DNA from 2 places in the Microbacterium sp. Bi128 genome. Region 1 is predicted to be linked to the other one. Evidence: riboswitches for the same ligand, from Rfam matches in the RefSeq annotation. Region 1 holds a riboswitch; the other holds the start of a gene.

Region 1 (4,536 bases):
GTTGGTGAATTCATCCTTGAGCCAGCCGGAGACGATGTTCACGGCGGCGCGGCCGTTGGAGATGTGGTCCGCGGTGATGATGTACTTCGCCAGCACGCCGGGGTGCCACATGCCCGGATGGACGGCGGAGATCACCTTGAGGCGCTCGGTGGCGGCCAGCAGCGCCAGGCTGAACGAGGTGGCCTCGTGCTGCTTGTCCGCACCGTAGGAGGCGGCGTACCGGGTCTGGGTCAGGGCGTATTCGAAGCCGGAGTTCTCCGCGATCCTGGCCAGCTTCTTGTTGTATTCGAAGTCCCAGCCGGTGCGCTGTTCGATGGTGGACACCACCAGGCCGCCGGAGACGTTGGGGACCCAGTAGGCGAACTTGAGCGGTTCGGAAAGACGGGCGACGTTGCTGATCTCAGTCATGGGTGTTCCTTTACTTCCGGGTGGGGCTTGCTGCTGCCAGGAATTCCGCGGCGCGGTCGCGCAGCACATCCTGGATGCCCGCGATGGATGGTTCGTTCTGCAGCGAGGTGGTGTCGCCGAGCGTTGTGCCTTCGAACAGCTGGGTCAGCAGCCGGCGCATGATCTTGCCGCTGCGGGTTTTCGGCACGTCGGGAACGACGACGACGTCCCGCGGCTTGGCGATCGGGCCGATCTGCTTCGCGACGTGCGCCTTCAGCACACCCTGGATGTCGGGGGCGGCCGCCGAATCCTTCAGCACCACGAACGCGACGATCGCGTGGCCGGTCTTTGCGTCCGCGACCGGGCAGACGCCGGCCTCCACCACGTCCGGGTGGGCGACGAGCGCCGATTCGACCTCGATGGTGGAGAGCAGGTGTCCGGAGACGTTGAGGGTGTCGTCCACCCGCCCGAGGATCCAGATGTCGCCGTCGTCGTCATACTTGGCGCCGTCACCGGCGAGGAACCAGCCCTGCTCGGCGTATTGGCGCCAGTACGAATCGAAGTAGCGGCGCGGGTTGCCCCAGACCGTCCGGGCGATCGCCGGGCCGGGGGAGTCCACCACGATGAAACCCTGGACGCCGGGCGGCACCGTGTTGCCGGCGTCGTCCACGATGCGCGTGCTGACGCCGGGCAGCGGGCGGGCCGCGCAGCCGGGCTTGAACGCGGCGTCCGTCGGTGCCGGGGAGAGGATGGTGGCGCCGGTTTCGGACTGCCACCACGTGTCCACCACGGGGGCGGTGCCGGCGCCGATGTTGGTCCGGAACCAGCGCCAGGCCTCGGGGTTGATGGCCTCGCCCACCGTGCCGAGAAGACGGATAGAGGAGAGGTCGTACGTGTCCGGGACGCCGTCCGGGAACCAGCCCATGAGGGAGCGGACCAGGGTGGGCGCGGTGTAATACTGCGTGACCGCGTAGCGTTCGATGATCTCAAAGTGCCGGCCCGGGTGCGGGGTGTTGGGCGTGCCCTCGAAGATGACCTGCGTGGCGCCGTTGGAGAGCGGGCCGTAGAGCTCATAGGTGTGCGCGGTGACCCAGGCGAGGTCGGCCGTGCACCAGTGCACGTCCTCCTCCCGCAGCGCGGGGTCGGGGCTGCTGAACAGGTGCTCGAAGCTCCATGACGCCTGTGTGAGGTAGCCGCCGGAGGTGTGGACCAGGCCCTTGGGCTTGCCGGTGGTGCCGGAGGTGTACATGATGAACAGCGGCGTCTCGGCGTCGAACGCCTCGGCTTCGTGAGTCTCGGAGGCGGTGCCGACGGCGTCGTGCCACCACACATCGCGGCCGGCGGTCATCGGGACGGTGTCCAGCTCGTCCGCGGGAGTGGTCCGGTTGACCACCAGGACGTGTTCGATGGCGTTGTCGCCGGAGACGGCGGCGTCCGCGTTGTCCTTGACCGGCACGGCGGTGCCGCGGCGGAACTGGCCGTCGGTGGTGACCAGGAGCTTGGCGCCGGTGTCCTCCACCCGGAACTTCAGGGCCTCGGCGGAGAATCCGCCGAAGACCAGGGAATGGATGGCACCGATCCGGGACACCGCGAGGGTGATGATCACGGTTTCGGGGATGACGGGGAGGTAGATGACCACCCGGTCGCCCTTGGTGATGCCGAGATCCAGGAGGGCATTGGCGGCTTTGGAGACCTCGCGCTGGAGTTCGGCGTAGGTGACGGCACGGCGGTCGCCGGGCTCGCCCTCAAAGTGCAGGGCCACCTTGTCTCCGCGCCCCGCCGCTACGTGGCGGTCGACGCAGTTGTAGGCGACATTGAGCCTGCCCCCTTCGAACCAGGTGATCTGAGGTCCGGTGCCGGCCTCGACGTCGGCCGGGACCCGGCGGTGCGCGGTGTGCCAGGGCTTGGTTTGCTCCGTCGCGCCGCCGGGCAGGTCCGCCCAGTCGAGGCGGAGAGCCTGGGTTTCCCAGAACGCAACCGTCTCTGCCTGGACAGTTCCCGCGGTCGCGGCGCCGCCGTGCCGGGGAAGGTGGTTTCCGAAGGTGCTGCTGCGGTGACGCGCCGGCCCATCGGCGGGGACGCCGTGCACTGCGCCGTCCGTGGACTCGTTCAGGGACCATCCCGAAGAGCCGCGAGAGGAGCCGGGCGCGTCACGCAGCCCTGCTTCGTTCGCCGTCGCGTCCGAAGTGGTTTGTGGGAATGCCTCGGACGCAGTCCGGGCAAAGGTGGGCAGGGCGGAAGAATTCTCAGGGGTCATTGCTGCACTCCATCGGTCCTGGCAGTAGCACCCTTGGTTGCTCCGGCTCCCTCGAATTTCACCGAAGGAGGGCGGAGCGGTTGCGTGGGAATGGTCGTCTCACGTCACCGGGGGGTTGCTGCGGCGTCATCGATCCAGGTCTCTCGGCCGCTCGGGATGGTCACTACCTACTAGAACTTCAGATGCACGATTCCGCAAAATCGGCGTCCGGGAGCGCCGTAATATTCGTTCACCCGGCGTGGGTCCTGCCCAAATCATTCATTTATTCGACAATTGCCCGGAAAGGTCGCAGGAGTAAGGTTGATGCATGGCCCATGTTAACGATCCGGCAGTCATTGACCGCCTCATGCGAACCAAAGGCACGTGGGCGGTGGTCGGCCTCACCACCAACGAATGGCGCTCGGCGTATGAGGTCTCCCTCTATGTCCGGGACCGGATGGGCATGACCATCATTCCGGTCAACCTTCCGGGCGACGATGTCCACGGCGAGAAGGGGTACCGTTCCCTGTCTGACATCCCGGCGGAGAAGCACCCGATCGACGTCGTGGACTGCTTCGTCAACTCCCACAGGGTGGGCGCAGTCATAGACGAGGCCATCGCAGTAGGCGCCAAGGCCGTCTGGCTGCAGCTGGGCGTCTTCGACGACGCCGCGACGGACCGGGCCAAGGCCGCCGGGCTGGACGTCGTCGTGAACGCGTGCCCCGCCCGCGAAGGCTGGCGCGTGGGCATCTAACGGCCCGGGAATGACGATCAACAGATCGGGAAGAGTCGGTTACAAAATGTGACCGGCTTTTTCTGTATCCGGCCTCCTGCCGTGTGAGATGGACTCGTAACCATCCCGAGCGGCTGAGAGATCTGGCTCCGTGACGCCGCAGCAACCCCCTCCTTTGAGGACGGTGCTACCGCCAGGACCGATGGAGAACCACTGTGTTCTGAGGCTCCCCGGCTTCGCTCAGCGCTGCCCGGAAGCCAGGACCCAGGGCTTTCCTCGGGCGAGCCCGGAGGAAATCATGAACACGCAGACAGCGGCAGCGCCGCGGCCCCGAGCAGGTGGGGGCCTGTGATCGAGATCCAGAACGTCAGCACGTCATTCGCTTCGGCCGCGGGACCTTTCACGGCCGTCGATGACGTCAGCCTGCACATCAGGCGGGGCACCATCCAGGGCATCATCGGGTTCTCCGGCGCCGGCAAATCCACGCTGCTGCGCAACATCAACCTCCTCGAGCGCCCGACGTCGGGCCGCGTCCTGGTGGACGGCGTGGACCTGGTGACCCTGTCCGACGCCGAGCTCCGGACCAAGCGGCATGACATCGGCATGATTTTCCAGCACTTCAATCTCCTCAACAACCTCACGGCCCAGGAAAATGTGGAGCTGTCCCTGAAGTTCGCCGGCGTCGGGAAGGCGGAACGCCGGCGGCGGGCCGCCGAAACCCTGGAAATCGTGGACCTCGCCGACAAAGCGGGAACGTATCCGGCCAAACTCTCCGGGGGCCAGAAACAGCGGGTGGCGATCGCCCGCGCCCTTGCCACCGGGCCCAAAGTGCTGCTCTGTGACGAGCCGACGTCGGCCGTGGATCCCCGGACGACGTCATCGGTCCTGCAATACCTGGCCGACGTCAACGCCGAATTCGGCATCACAATCGTGGTGGTCACCCACGAGATGAATGTCATCAAGGCCATCGCGGACAACGTCGCGGTCATGGAAGAAGGCCGGGTGGTGGAGCAGTTCGACCTCGCCGAACTCCAGCGCCCCGGTTTCCACCCGGCGACGTCGATCGGCCGCTACCTGGTCTCCGATGAGATCCAGCTGGACCGCTCCGGGAGGGGCACCCACACCACAGCCGCGTCGGAGGGCCTGATCAATGTTTGACCGCATCCTGGAAGTCCTGCCC
Region 2 (2,819 bases), on a different contig from region 1:
CGCAGAAGCGGCCGTCGCGCAGGCCAATGCCGTGTTCGGCCGACAGGTAGGCGGCCACCAGTCCGGCGTCGTAGCCTTCCACGGAAAAGTTCACGACGCCGATCGTGCCGGTGTCCGGCTGATCGCCTCCAGTGGAAGAAGCGGAGGAAGAATCGGAAGCCGAATCGGCAAAGATCCGGTGCACGGTTACTCCCTCGATGCCCTGGAGGCCCCCGACGAGGAAGGACCGGATGGCGTCCTCGTGGGCCTGCCACTGCTCCGGGTCCAGGGCCGCAATGACCTGGGTGGCGCGGGCGAGGGCCGCCGCGCCGAGGACGTTCGGCGAGGCGCCCTCGTGCCGGGCAGGTCCCGTGGTCCAGCTGACGGAGTCGAGCCGGGCATCGCGGACCGCGCCGCCGCCGGCCAGGTGCGGGGTGCCGGCGTCGAGCCAGTCCGTCCGCCCCACCAGCACGCCGGCGCCGAACGGGGCGTACAGCTTGTGTCCCGAGAAGGCGAGGTAATCGACGTCGTCCGCGGCGATATTGATCCGCCGGTGCGGGGCGAGCTGCGCGGCGTCGACAACGATCCTGGCGCCGTATTCGTGCGCCAGTGCGGCCAGGGTCCGGATCGGGAGGATCTCTCCGGTGACGTTGGAGGCGCCGGTGACGGCCAACAGGCTGACGCCGCCGCGGGCGAGTTCGTCGCGCAGGCGGTCCACGGTGGCCGCGAGGGTGGCGGCGGCCACGACGCTGCGGTGCGGGACATTCTGCCAGGGCAGGAGGTTGGCGTGGTGTTCGATGTCGAGGTAGAGGACCTCGCCCGCGGGCCGCCCGTCGCGCAGCGGCAGGCAGCCGGCCAGCAGGTTCAGGGAATCGGTGGTGTTGCGCGTGAAGATCACGGAATCGCCGGGCCGGCCGCCCACGAAGTCCCGCACGATGTCCCGGGCGTTCTCGTAGACGGAGGTGCTGATCTGTGATGCGTAGCCGGCGCCGCGGTGCACGCTTGCGTAGTACGGCAGGATTTCGTTCAGGTAGGCCGAGACCACGGACAGGGCCGGGGCGGAGGCGCCGTAGTCGAGGTTGGCGTAGCGCGCGTGGCCGCCGGTGATCAGCGGGGCCTGGATTTCGGCCCCGGTGACGGCTGCCAGCGGGCGGGCCGCGAGGGCAAGCCGTGCATGGAATTCAGGGGCAACGGGGAAAATGGCAGTTGTCATGGGACCTCACTCGAACAGGACCCCACACCGTGGGAATCCGCGCTTGCCGGGTCCGTTCCGGACCGGCCAGGTCGTCACCCGGGGCACCCCACCGCGACTGGAGGGTTGCCGGCCAGCAAACCGGGGTTTAGCGCTGGCACTCGTGACCTGCATCGAGCGTAGGACATCGGCGCAGCCGGGGAAAAGGCGGCCGCCGATTGTGAAGCGGAATATTACGGGCGCGGATCAGTTGTTCGGGTGGGCCTGAAAGAGGTCGTCGAGTCCGGGGTTGAGCCGATTGAGGACTTCCGAGTGCAGGATCGAATTGGTGGCCAGGGCGTTGCCGCCGAAGGGGCCGTCCTCGCCTTCGAGCGAGGTGAAGCGGCCGCCGGCCTCGGTCACGATCGGCACCAGGGCGGCCATGTCGTAGAGATTCAGCTCGGGTTCGCAGGCGATGTCCACGGCGCCCTCGGCCACGAGGCAGTACGACCAGAAGTCACCGTAGGCGCGGGTCCGCCACACTTCCTCGGTCAGGCCCAGGAACTCATCCAGGTTCCCGCGTTCCTTCCAGCCGCCAAGGCTGGAGTAGGACAGCGAGGCGTCCTCGAGATTGGAGACGTTGGATACCTTCAACCGTGTGGCGGCGGCGAGCGAGCGGCCCGTGTAGGCGCCTGCACCCTTGGCGGCCCACCAGCGCTTGCCCAGTGCCGGCGCGCTGACGACGCCGACCACCGGCTCGCCCTCATCGACGAGGGCGATCAGGGTGGCCCAGACCGGGACGCCGCGGACAAAGTTCTTCGTGCCGTCGATCGGGTCGATGATCCACCGGCGGGAACCGTGGCCCGAGCTGCCGAACTCTTCGCCCAGGACCGCGTCACGCGGACGTGACCGGGAGAGCTGGCCGCGGATGGCCTCTTCCGCGGACTTGTCGGCATCGGTGACGGGTGTGAGGTCGGGCTTCGTCTCGATCCGAAGGTCGAGCGCCTTGAAGCGGCTCATGGTCTGGGAATCGACCGAATCTGCCAGTACATGGGCAAGGCGCAGGTCATCGTTATAGCTCGAAGCGGGTTGGCTCATGGTTCCAAACTACCGTCAAACCGGGCCGCCGGGCGGGAGGCCGCGGCTCGGCGCCGCCGCCCCGCTGCCGGTCCGGCTAGGAGACGGTGCCCAGTTCCTTGGTTTCCTGCGCTTCCATCCGCGGGTCCGTGCCCAGCAGCCGGCGCAGGGACGCGAGCCTGGCCGGTCCCGAGGGCCCCGCGTGCCCGGCCGCAACCCACTTGTCGACGCCGCAGTTGACGGCGGTGGAGTCATGCTTGCAGCCGCGTTCGCAATCATCGGTGCCGGGTTCCAGGTCCGGGAAGGAACGCAGGATCCGGTCCGGGTCCACGTGGGCCAGGCCGAAGGACCGGATGCCGGTGGTGTCGATGATCCAGCTGCCGGCCGGGGCATCGTTGACTTTGAGCGCCAGTGCCGAGGAGGACGTGTGGCGGCCGCGGCCGGTTACCGCGTTCACGCCTCCCGTGGCCCGCTCGGCCCCGGTCAGGGCGTTGACCATGGTGGACTTGCCGACGCCGGAATGGCCCAGCATCACGGTGACCTTGCCGTCGAGGTAGTCGCGCAGCTGGGATACCGCGTCCTTGTCGAGCCG

What was found. Region 1 has a riboswitch for S-adenosylmethionine ahead of LQV45_RS17520 (methionine ABC transporter ATP-binding protein). Riboswitches for the same ligand answer to the same signal wherever they lie in the genome.
Region 2: it holds a riboswitch for S-adenosylmethionine, as region 1 does, so the genes downstream of both, LQV45_RS23390 (aminotransferase class V-fold PLP-dependent enzyme) here and LQV45_RS17520 (methionine ABC transporter ATP-binding protein) in region 1, are expected to answer to the same signal.

The regions. Positions count from the first base shown of each region.
Region 1 covers NZ_CAKKMM010000299.1:69-4,604, forward strand. Annotated here, with positions in the region: partial or broken gene LQV45_RS17505 (LLM class flavin-dependent oxidoreductase) at 1-408, opposite strand, end outside; gene acs (acetate--CoA ligase) at 419-2,644, opposite strand; gene LQV45_RS17515 (CoA-binding protein) at 2,952-3,377, shown strand; SAM riboswitch class I at 3,475-3,565, shown strand; gene LQV45_RS17520 (methionine ABC transporter ATP-binding protein) at 3,705-4,514, shown strand; partial or broken gene LQV45_RS17525 (methionine ABC transporter permease) at 4,507-4,536, shown strand, end outside.
Region 2 covers NZ_CAKKMM010000590.1:132-2,950, forward strand. Annotated here, with positions in the region: partial or broken gene LQV45_RS23390 (aminotransferase class V-fold PLP-dependent enzyme) at 1-1,192, opposite strand, end outside; SAM riboswitch class IV at 1,227-1,340, opposite strand; gene hisN (histidinol-phosphatase) at 1,418-2,248, opposite strand; partial or broken gene rsgA (GTPase RsgA) at 2,325-2,819, opposite strand, start outside.